2 linked regions of the Prochlorococcus marinus str. MIT 0919 genome follow. The protein of the gene in region 2 binds, or shares a complex with, the protein of the main gene of each other region. Links are inferred from orthologs where the notes say so. Each region holds a gene or a part of one and is shown on either strand. Other genes may lie near its edges.

The links. The genes of interacting proteins can lie anywhere in the genome.
Region 1: the proteins of mrdA (region 2) and rodA are in contact, whole or in part, in a crystal structure (PDB 6PL5), measured with the Thermus thermophilus proteins. The link is inferred for Prochlorococcus marinus str. MIT 0919 from one-to-one orthologs. Residues at the interface, in WP_223903432.1 of Thermus thermophilus: Arg4, Ile5, His6, Leu8, Ala9, Phe12, Ala15, Leu16, Leu19, Gly20, Arg22, Ala23, Trp24, Leu26, Gln27, Val28, Tyr31, Tyr34, Leu36, Leu43, Thr45, Asp47, Lys156, Gln157, Gly158, Ser160, Val184, Leu201, Glu202; in WP_223903423.1 of Thermus thermophilus: Phe161, Val165, Phe168, Val169, Leu172, Pro198, Tyr199, Glu202, Tyr211, Arg212, Asp213, Gln220, Val221, Gln223, Ser224, Ile226, Ala227, Ile228, Gly229, Ser230, Gly266, Phe267, Val270, Leu274, Tyr277, Gly278, Leu281, Phe285, Leu289, Arg297.

The regions. Positions count from the first base shown.
Region 1 is NZ_CP114779.1:1,022,370-1,025,800, forward strand. Bases 361-3,359 are described here. They hold rodA (rod shape-determining protein RodA), read right to left. Parts: upstream 2,501-3,359; coding sequence 1,220-2,500; downstream 361-1,219. Other genes in these bases: O5635_RS05740 (sensor histidine kinase), read right to left, coding at 361-1,223; O5635_RS05750 (Mrp/NBP35 family ATP-binding protein), read right to left, coding at 2,493-3,359. In the rest of the region: more of O5635_RS05740, read right to left, coding at 1-360; more of O5635_RS05750, read right to left, coding at 3,360-3,431. UniProt on the Escherichia coli protein: Peptidoglycan polymerase that is essential for cell wall elongation. Also required for the maintenance of the rod cell shape. Functions probably in conjunction with the penicillin-binding protein 2 (mrdA).
Region 2 is NZ_CP114779.1:1,225,976-1,233,939, reverse strand. What follows is about bases 5,089-7,964. They hold mrdA (penicillin-binding protein 2), read right to left. Parts: upstream 7,490-7,964; coding sequence 5,687-7,489; downstream 5,089-5,686. Other genes in these bases: O5635_RS06715 (hypothetical protein), read right to left, coding at 7,896-7,964; O5635_RS06720 (hypothetical protein), read right to left, coding at 7,519-7,875; O5635_RS06730 (hypothetical protein), read left to right, coding at 5,460-5,666; O5635_RS06735 (NAD(P)H-dependent oxidoreductase), read left to right, coding at 5,089-5,235. In the rest of the region: O5635_RS06755 (DEAD/DEAH box helicase), read left to right, coding at 1-43; O5635_RS06750 (SWIM zinc finger family protein), read left to right, coding at 40-933; O5635_RS06745 (diflavin flavoprotein), read left to right, coding at 1,060-2,832; O5635_RS06740 (diflavin flavoprotein), read left to right, coding at 2,832-4,664; more of O5635_RS06735, read left to right, coding at 4,711-5,088. UniProt on the Escherichia coli protein: Catalyzes cross-linking of the peptidoglycan cell wall. Responsible for the determination of the rod shape of the cell. Is probably required for lateral peptidoglycan synthesis and maintenance of the correct diameter during lateral and centripetal growth.

The DNA of each region.
Region 1 (3,431 bases), 200 kb from region 2 along the record:
TCAGAATTTTGCTCAATACCATGATGCTTTTTATACTTTTCGGGGGGGGATTCATCAATGATTTGAAGCTTTAAGCGCTGTCCTGCAGGCCTTAAAACAAGAGAAATTCTTCCTCCAGGAGGAAGGCCTCGTGTGTTTCTATCGATCAATCCTCCTAACATCAACTCCAACCTCTCCGGATCACTTAAAACCTGAGGTAAATCTGAAGCTATATCTAAATTCAACGCTAAACCCCTTCTATACAATTTTTCTTTCCATGCTGGATAAAGCATTTGAAGCATATTCCCTAAATCAGTGCTAGCTAAATTTGATTTCTTAGTTTCATTTCGTTCAAGCTCTACAGCATTAAAAATCAAACCAAATCTATCAATTTGCTCAGTGCATTCGGTATCAATCTGTTTAAGTCTAGAAATTACAACCTGAGAGAGGTCTTTTCTTCGTAATAAAGATCTTATAAGCGTTCTAATAGTTGCCAAAGGAGTCCTAACTTCATGGGTCAATGCTTCTAGCAGCAAGATTTCTTCACTAGTTTTTGTTTCTAATTGATCTAGATTTTCACTGTCTGGGAGAGTCTGAATGTTTAAGCTTGGGGCAATCCCTGCCATCCTGGAAGCAAGCAAGGGCCAAAAAATCTTTGAAAGATCTTCATTACTTCTTAATTGACCCAAATTGGCCAATGCTTCCCTCAGTTGATTGGCCTGATGAGATTCTTCACTATCAAGTCTTATATCTAACATAGTAAGCAAATCTTTAAATGTTTCAGGATCACTTCTCATAAGCAAATTTCTTTCACCAGGATTTCCTTGGAGAGCAATTGCAACTTGTACTTCAGGGGTAATAATTATTAATAAAGGGTCATGTCCATCATCCTTTAGTAAAGGGAATCTATTAAAATTATTTTTTTGAGAATTACTCTTTTGATTAATAGATCTCGCGCTAGATGGAGGAAGTAAAAAAGGATTAAGATAATTAAGATTAGATAACTCATCAGGAGCCCAAACCCAACCTTGAAGATGATCTAATAATCTTGGTTCATATAGTGCTGGCAAGGGAGAAGCAAGCCACAACCCTTTTGTAAGATTCATTGGGAGCAATATTTCATCCTGCAAAGTATCTAAGGCTGCCCACCATAATCTTCTAACAATTTGCTCATCAACTCTTCCTAGTGGGACCCCTTGAGCCATTCGCTTGTGAATAGAGCTAATTGAAATTTGATTAGTCACCAATTTTTATTAAATGATCTGCCTCTTCGAGCCACTGATAAACAAAGCCCTAGAGAAATGAAATTAACTAATAAGGCAGTTCGGCCATAACTCATAAATGGTAATGGAATTCCAGTTATGGGTCCAAGTCCTATAGTCATAAAAATATTAACAACAACTTGGAAGATAATCATTGAAGCCACACCTATTACAACCAAAGATTCAAAATCTGTATGCGCATCCCTCGAAATATTAATGAGTCTAAGTATAAAAATGAGGAAAGAGATGATGACAAAAAGTGTTCCTAAAAAACCAGTTTCTTCTCCTAGGGCACTAAAAATAAAATCTGTATGCTGTTCTGGAATAAAACGCAGTTTTGTTAACTGACCTTGAAATAAGCCAGTCCCAAGTATTCCTCCCGAACCAATTCCAATAGTGCTTTGAATTAAATGATAACCACCTCCCAGAGGGTCCTTAGTAGGTTCAATAAATAAAAGCAATCGATCTCTTTGATAATCTTTTAGACCATAATTCCATAGCCACGGGGTTAACCATGCAATTAGAGATTGTAAAGACATGATCAAAATTGCTGGTAAATTCTTCTTCCCTAGAGATTTGTAAGCCAAAAAACCTATAAAAGGTATCCACGCAAATAGGAGTAAAGGGAAAAGTCCTGATAAAATTGATGTGAATATCCCAGACAAAGAAATTAGTAGCCATTCAAGAGGCATCCCAGACCAATAAAGCATAATTAATAACACCGCACCAAATACAAGCGAGGTTCCTAAGTCTGGTTGAATAAATACTAAGAACCAAGGCAAACTTATTACTAGCAATGGTTTCCACAATTGTCGTGGAGAGTCAAATTTCTGACGCTCTAATAAGGCAGCTAGAACAACAATTAAAGTGATTTTTGCAATTTCTGAAGGCTGAATATTAACCCCTCCAAAACTCAACCATCTTTGAGCACCTAGAGCAGATACACCAAAAAATCTAACGGCAAGCAGAGCGGAAATCGTTAGAAAATATAAGGGCATTAAAAATAAACGTATCCTTTCTAAAGGCAATTGTGCTAAAAAAAAAGCAACCAATATACCTAATATTCCTGTGAACCAATGTTGGTACCATTGAGCATAATCAATATTCCTCTGTGTGCTAGCAATTAATAACCCTGATAAAAAGACTAGGATGATAGGTATTGTCCAAAGAATCCATTCAATATCTTTTAGTTTTCGGGGAGTAAAAGAGAATCTTCTGCTAAATTTTTTACTTTTAATAGGAGTCAAAGGACTAGCCATTATTTACATTATTATTAATACTATTTACAATCTTTTGTGAAATTTCTTTAAAAGCTTGAGCACTTAAAGAGTCTGGATGAGTATTAACTATAGGAGCTCCTTCATTGCCACTTTCTAGTACGTGTATTTCCATAGGCACTTTACTTAATAATGGAATATTATGTTCTTGAGCTAATTTTTCACCTCCTCCAGAACCAAATAAAGTATATTTTCTTTGGGGCAAATCAGGTGTGATGAATACAGACATATTCTCAATGACTCCAAGAATAGGTATCTCCATTTGCTTAAACATAACCAATCCTCTCCTTGCATCTTGGAGTGAAACTTTTTGAGGAGTAGTAACTATTATTGCACCTGTGATTGGGACTGCTTGAGCTAGTGAAAGTTGTGCGTCACCTGTACCTGGGGGCATATCTACAACCAAAAAGTCTCTCTCGCCCCAAGAAGCCTGGTACAGAAATTGTCGGATAATGCCATTAAGCATTGGTCCTCTCCATATCACTGGTTGGTCCTCATCAATAAGAAATCCCATAGAAACCATTGCTATCCCAAAACTTTCAATAGGCACAATTTTTTGATCTGCACCACTACCAAATACTTCTGGTGTTTGTTGAGCGACACCAAGCATTGTTGGGGTATTTGGACCATAAATATCAGCGTCTAACAAGCCGACTTTGTATCCACTTTGAGCAAGCGCGCAAGCAAGGTTGACAGAAACAGTGCTTTTGCCAACTCCTCCCTTGCCACTAGTTACTGCAATGATATTTTTAACGCCTTCTATAGATTGCAAGGGTTGAATTTGGCCATGTCCAGCTTTTCCAATTGATCCTTCTTCAGAAGCAGTGCCTAATTCAATTTGCACTTCATGAATGTCTTCTAGTCTTTCTAATACAGCTTTTGTTTCTTTAGCTATGCGCTCTCTTTGACTCTG
Region 2 (7,964 bases):
ATTAAAAGATTTAGTTTCCCTAGATGATGATGAAAATTTATGAGCTACTCTTCTAAAAATGATACAGAAATAACAACTGCAATAGGTAAGGAGGGACTTGGAAAACAATCCTGGTGGGTGGAGCAATGGATGGAGTTAATTAATTCATATAGATTTAAGAAACGTCTAGAGCGAGCATGGGGATATGCAAGAGAAGGTAATGTTACTTCGATACAATTTGAAGGGAGAAGAGTTCATGCACGAGTGCAAGGAACAGAAGCTGAGCCTTACAAAGTAAAACTTTGGCTGGATATTTTAAGTGACGAAGATTGGAAATACGTTCTTGAAGCTATGGCGAAAAAGGCAAGATGGTCTGCCCAATTATTAGCGGGAACAATGCCTGAGGATATAGAAACGGCCTTTGCTGCTAGTGGGCATAGGTTATTTCCATTCAAATTGCAAGAAGTTAAAAGTGAATGTAGTTGTCCAGATAAAGCAAACCCATGTAAACATATTAGTGCTATCTATTTTCTATTAGGAGAAAGGTTCAAAGAAGATCCTTTTATTCTTTTCCAATTAAGAGGGAGAAGTCGAAGCAGATTATTAACAGATCTTGCAAAAGAAAGGTTGAAAATGCTGGAGAATCTCTCAATTCAAAAAAAAGATAAAACAAGCAACCAAAATATCAGTAAAGAAGAAAAACCTCATCAATACCATCCATCATTCTCCAAGCCTGATCTGTGGTGGAAATATAATACTGATTTAGATCAAGACTTAGTTATTATCACTCCTGCTATGGAAGGTGAAGAAGGCCTAAAGGTTGCAGGGGCTTTACCACTAGCTCAAGAACCTCAATATCCTCAATCTCATAGCTTATTCTTAGAAAATCTAATAAAGCATAGCCAAATTCAAGCTCACGAAGCCATGATCAAAGCTATGTCTGCCAATTCTTGAAGAACACTGATATCTTGTGATGAACTAGCCTTAGGATATGTAAATTCGCAATTTATAGTTCTTCTCCTAAAACAAGCGTTAATTCTCACTTCAAAGTATTAGAGTCTCAGAATGCTTGATATCACCATGAATGAGCAAACTAGCGTAGGCCAAGACTCTATCTCTAGAGAACAAGGTCTCTCTATACAATGTGAACTTATTGGTTCCAATACAACTACCATTCGCTCTCTAGATTGGGAACGTGATCGTTTTGATATTGAATTTGGATTAAGAAATGGAACTACGTATAACAGTTTTCTTATTAAAGGAGAAAAAACAGCTTTAATCGACACTAGTCATAAGAAGTTTAAGAAGCCTTGGTTGAAAGTTTTATTGAAAAATATTGATCCAAAGAATATTGACTATCTGGTAGTAAGTCATACAGAACCTGATCACTCAGGATTAATAGGTGATCTTCTTGATTTAAATCATGAAATTGAAATTATTGGTTCCAAAGTTGCTTTACAATTTCTAGAAAATCAAGTTCATAAGCAATTCAAATCAAAGACCATCAAAACTGGTGATGAGCTTGATTTAGGGATGAATCAAGCAAATGGAATTCATCACAAATTAGAATTTCTAAGTACTCCAAACCTCCATTGGCCAGACACAATTTTTTCTTTTGACCATGCCACTGGAATCTTATTTACATGTGATGCATTTGGACTCCACTATTGCTCAAATGAACTATTTGATTATAGTTCTGAGCTAATACTCCCAGATTTTCGCTATTACTATGATTGCCTAATGGGACCAAATGCGCGCAGTGTTTTACAAGCTCTTAAACGGATAAATAACTTACCTGAAATAAGCACTATTGCCGTTGGTCACGGACCTCTTTTAAAACACAACATAGATTTGTGGAAAAACAATTATTTGGAATGGAGTCAAAAACGGAATAAAGACGAAGGATATTCTGCTGTTTGCTATATAAGTCAATATGGCTTTTGTGATCGATTAAGCCAAGCAATTGCATTAGGTATTAATAAAGCAGATTCTCAAGCTCAACTTGTTGATCTTCGGGCTTCGGATTCCCAAGAAATCAACGCCCTTATCAGTGAAGCCAAAGCAGTGATAGTTCCAACATGGCCACATGATCGAGATGCTGAACTGCAAAATTCAATAGGGACTTTATTAGCTGGATTAAATGCAAAGCAGTGGATAGCTATATATGACGCCTATGGCGGTAATGATGAACCAATAGATGTAGTTGCAAACCAGCTACGAAGCCTTGGACAAAAAGAAGCATTTTCACCTCTCAGAGTGCATAAAGAACCTGACGCAAATACATATCAATGTTTTGAAGAAGCAGGTACTGATCTTGGACAACTACTAAATCGAAAGAAAAATATAGCGACCATCAAAAGTTTTGATGGGGATTTAATGAAAGCAATGGGACGTTTAAGTGGAGGTCTATATGTAGTCACCGCTAGTCAGGGGACAAACAATGCTAAGCGCCGTGGGGCAATGGTGGCTAGCTGGGTTAGCCAAGCCAGTTTCTCTCCTCCAGGAGTCACAGTTGCTGTAGCAAAAGATCGTGCAATTGAAACACTTATGCAAGTTGAAGATAAATTTGTGATCAATGTTCTAGAAGAAAATAATTATCAGAAATTATTTCGTCAATTCCTGAGAAGATTCCCACCAGGCGCCAATCGTTTTGAAGGTATAGGTGTTTTGGAAGATGCCGCGCAAGGTGGGCCAGTATTAAGTGATGCACTAGCTTATTTAGATTGTGTAGTGCAACAAAGAATGGAAACTTCTGATCATTGGGTTATATATGCACTGGTAGAAAACGGAAGCATTGCCAATCCAGAAGCCAAAACAGCTGTTCATCACCGCAAAGTTGGGACATCTTATTAATGTCAAATACCCAAAGCAAAGAATTTTCAAAGCATTCAATAAATCTTGCTATTGAAGAAGATTTACTTTGTATAAAATGTATTAGCCCAAAGAAAATTCGTTTTGAAATTGAATATTCATTAGGCAAAGGAACTACTGCCAATTCATTTCTTTTTACCAAGCCTGATAAATCACTTGCAAGCGCTATTCTTATTCATCCTCCTGGTAATAATTTTAAATCAACTTTTTTACCAGCCTTAACGAAAATCTTATCTTCAGATAAGACTACTTTAGATGTTGTCATTGGTCATATAAATCCGAATCGTGTTGCTTTACTTAGAGAACTAACTATTACTTTTAAAAATATAAAGTTAATTTGCTCAAACCCAGCAGCAAAATTATTAAAAGATCTATGGTACCAAGTCAAACCTTCAAAAACTTCAACGACCACTAGTAACGCAGTAACAATACCTCCCTTTCCAAAAGTTAGTTTAATAAAACAAGAGCAAACAATAATCATATCTGACGACTATGAACTTCAATTAATACCAACACCAACAGCAAAATGGCCAGGAGGACTAATGGTATTCGAAAAGCAGACAGGTTTACTAATGAGCGATAAATTATTTGGGGCCCATATCTCTACACATCAGTGGTCTGAACTAAATCGAATAAGCACAGAAGAAGAACGTCGCCATTATTTCGATTGTCTTATGGCGCCGATGACTCAGCAAGTCAATTCAATTGTCGAAAAGCTTGAGCTGCTTGAGATACGATGTATTGCCCCATGCCATGGACCAGCAATTGAAACAAGTTGGCGTAGCTTACTAAATGACTATCAACGATGGGGTGAATCACAACAAAGGACATCTTTAAAAATAGTTCTTCTTTTTGCAAGTGCGTACGGCAATACAGCCGCAATAGCTGACTCTCTTGCTAAAGGAATTAGTTCCACTGGAATATCTGTGCAAAGTTTAAATTGCGAGTTCACTCAAACTCATGAATTAATTAAATGTATACAAGAAGCTGATGCTTATTTAATAGGCTCGCCCACTCTGGGAGGGCATGCCCCAACACCTATTATTTCAGCTTTGGGAACATTACTTGCCGAAGGCGATAGAAAAAAACCGATAGGAATCTTTGGGAGCTATGGATGGAGTGGTGAAGCCTTAGATCTACTAGAAAACAAGCTTAAAGATGGAGGATTCCATTTCGGCTTCGACCCAATAAAAGTAAAGTTTAGCCCGGATGAAGTGATGATCAAAACTCTTAAAGAAACGGGGACCAAATTTGGGCGAATGTTACTTAGAAGTCAATACAAAAAGAAACGTCAACCGAGTGGAGGTATTAATACAACAAAAAGCGATCCTGGTCTGCTAGCACTCGGTAAAATAATTGGTTCTTTATGTATCTTAACCACTGAGAAAAAAGATGAGTCAGGTAAGCAGATTTTAAATGGAGCAATGGTAGCTAGCTGGGTTAGCCAAGCCAGTTTCTCTCCTCCAGGAATAACAATTGCTGTAGCCAAAGATCGTGCTGTTGAAACCCTCTTACATAAAGAAGACCTATTTGCATTAAACATATTAAATAAAGAGAATCATCAAAAGCTGTTAAAGCAATTTCTACAACCTTTTGCCCCAGGGGCAGACAGGTTTCTAAACTTGCACCTTGAAAGCAGTCCTGGCAATCAACCAATTCTTCCAGAAGCTTTGGCCTGGCTAGAAGGTTTTGTCAAACAAAGAATGGACTGTGGGGACCATTGGCTGATATATGCAGAAATCAAGCATGGCAAAGTGCTTAATCCAAATGGAATTACAGCAGTACATCATCGGAACACAGGAGCAAATTATTAATCAAAATTCTGATAAAAATAAGTAAGAGTAATTTCGTCAAATCCGCATGAGTCCTCTTTCAAATCTACTAATCGTAACTGCTAGTAATGGTGAGAATCTCAAATTAGCCCAACGTTTTGCCCTGGCAGGTACAAAACTTGGAGCAAAAGCTGAAGTAATTGATTTAACAACCATCGATATCCCCATCTACAGCCCCAGATCCCATGAAAAATTAGGGATTCCTCAAGAAATAAACGCTTTACATTCTCAAATAGTCTCCATACCTAGATGGGTGATTTGTGCTCCAGAATATAACGGCTCCATACCGCCAACATTAACAAATGCAATTGCATGGTTATCAGTTCAAGAAAAAGATTTTCGAAAGTTATTTAATGGAAGACCTATTGCAATTGCAAGCTTTTCTGGCGGAGGATGTATGGAGCTATTGCTGTCTATGAGAATACAGTTAACACACCTAGGTGCTCAAGTAGTTGGAAGACAATTAGCGTGCAACAAACAAAATCCCGCAAAAGACGAGTCAATAGATGACCTGTTAAACCGCTTATTACAAATGGAACCCTTACAACTTTAAGCAAACTAGTGATCTATATATAGTGTCTAGCAAAAGTTAAAGTTTTTGAGAAATCCTTGCCTCAAGCAAAGGTACAGTCGTGAAAACCATTGCATTATATACAAAGTTTTCTAAGTTTTCATCAAAAAACCTAATTACAATTAGGTCAGCAAGATCGAACAAAATTGCTTCATACCCTATATATATGGTTTGATAAATATATTCTCAATCACTTGAACTTCTTAATGAGATGTTTCTCGGAAAGAATCAATGCGATTCGGTATAGAGGTTTTCTTTTACTAGAAGAGCACAACAGAAGTTGGTTAGTAAGACCAGAAAGAAGTCCTATGTTTTTACTACCCTTTAGGACTCCAGCTTGCTCATTAGTAGAAGTCAAACAAATACTTGATCAGAAACTTTCTAACAAAGAACAAGAAATGCATGCAGCGTGAAAAACTAGATCAAAACTTCTCTAAAGACCTTTATACCAAACCTCTAACACTTCTCTAGCCATAGGAAGTGCATGAACTGACCCTCCTCCAGGAGTATTTTGAGCGAATGCCACAACAACTATTTCTGTAGATTCAAAAGGTGCAAAACATGCAAACCAAGCATGATCACTACCCCCAGTACTATCTTCTGCCGTGCCAGTTTTCCCAGCAACAGGTGGAAGAGTTAATTCGCCAAAATGAATAGTTCTACCTGTACCAGATATAGCTACTTTTCTTAACCCTTCTCTAATTTTTTGCAATGTAGAAGGCTTGATGTCCACTTTCGTTCTGAATTGGTTCGATAACCAATCAACCTTGCCTTCAACTAAATGGGGAGTAATTAAATACCCCCCATTTGCAAAAACAGCATAAGCTCGAGCTAATTGTAAAGGTGTCACCTGAACAACAGCCTGCCCAATTGAAGCACTTGCAATATCTTCAGGAATCCAAGGAGTCGTTCCAGGTTTCCCCCATCCCCGACCCTTCTCAGCCCATTCTTTGTTACCAACAAACCCTTTACTTTCTTCATTGCTAATTTCAATACCCGTCCGCGAATAAAAACCTAATTTAATAGCCGCTTCATATAATTCTTCAGAACCAACTCCAACTCCAACCTGATAAAAAAAAGTATTACTAGAAACCCGAAAAGCATCTTCATAACCAATTTTGCCAAATCCCAAACCATTATGTTCAGGAAAGCAATGTCCTCCATATTGAATACATGGTTTTGTATCTAGCAAAACATTAGGAGGGTATTTACCACTTTCCATTCCAGCCATTCCAGTCACTACTTTCCAAGTACTGCCAGGGTCGTAGGCATTTAATGCTCTACTCAAAAGCGGTAAATCAGACGCTAAAAAAATATCCTCATATTCCTTTTGAGTAGTAAATAATTTAGTAAAATAGTTTGGATCAAAACTTGGGCGACTGGCCATGGCTTTGATCGCACCTGTGTGAGGATCTAAAGCAACTATTGCACCGCCTTTTTTCCCCTCAAGAGCTTTTTCTGCAGCATTTTGTAATCTAAGGTCTAAAGTTAATATTAAATCTTTTCCTGCTTTAGGTGATTGATAACCTAAACTTCTTTGAATTTTACCTGTTGCATCTACTTCAAGCATTTCACCGCCCCATTTACCTCTTAGATGGTGCTCAAAAACAGATTCTATTCCCGCTCTTCCAATGCGATCTCTTATCTTATAACCTTTATTAGCTAAAAGCTTATATTCATTTGAAGTTATATATTGAGTATACCCTAATACATGAGATGCAACTGTCTTAAAAGGATAATATCTTATCAATTCTAAATGGACTTGTGCTCCATATAAAAGGGTTTCATTCTCTTTAAATCGTATAATCTGTTCATCTGACATTTCTGCCATTAATGTAATACTAAATTGATTATTTATGATACCTGAATCAAAAAGTTCATGTATTTTTTTCAAGTCTAAATCTAATAATTGAGAAAGATTTTCAGCCAATAAAGGCCATTCTGATTTCTTTATCAAATGTGGTTGAACAATTAATGAATATACCAATCTATTATCAGCCAAAGTAATACCATTAATATCAAGAAGTCGGCCACGAATGGGTGGAGATGATACTACTCTGATTCGATTTTCCTCTGACAAGCGCTTAAACTTACTCCCTTGCAATATTTGTAAGTGAACAAGTCTCCCAAAAATTAATAAGAATATCATGGTTACAAAAAAAACTAAATTATTAGGCTGATTTATTAAATTTATTTTTCTACTTCTATTTTCTTTATAAAAATCTCCTTGTTTCATTGCAAATAAAAACAGTTTTAAAAAATCAATTAACTATTATTATTCTCGTCCAAATAAGCCTTTAACAAATCTAATCGCTCTTCTATTCTTAATAAAATAGGCATTAATGGAGTTTTCTCTTCTAAAGCTACTTCCTCAACAGAAATCTTAACTTCCTTCACTGGATTCCCAAGACCAGGGCTTACATTATCCAATTGTTGCCTTACCACGCCAGCTGCCAAATCACCTTCCATTTTTAATTCTGCAAATGGTTCTTTGGCAGACTGAAAGACTTCCATCACTTTTTGAATGCCACCTTTCCGGACCCGCTCCACAACAGCCATTCCCATAGGAAGTGCATCTTGCATTACCTTCAAATGAAAAGCCCTTACTGAAGAGTCAGGCATAAAGAAGATTATCTACAAAATCAATTTAAACCAGTTTGGTCTGTACTGCTGAAATATGGATTGCAACTATTGTTAGAGATGCCCATGGA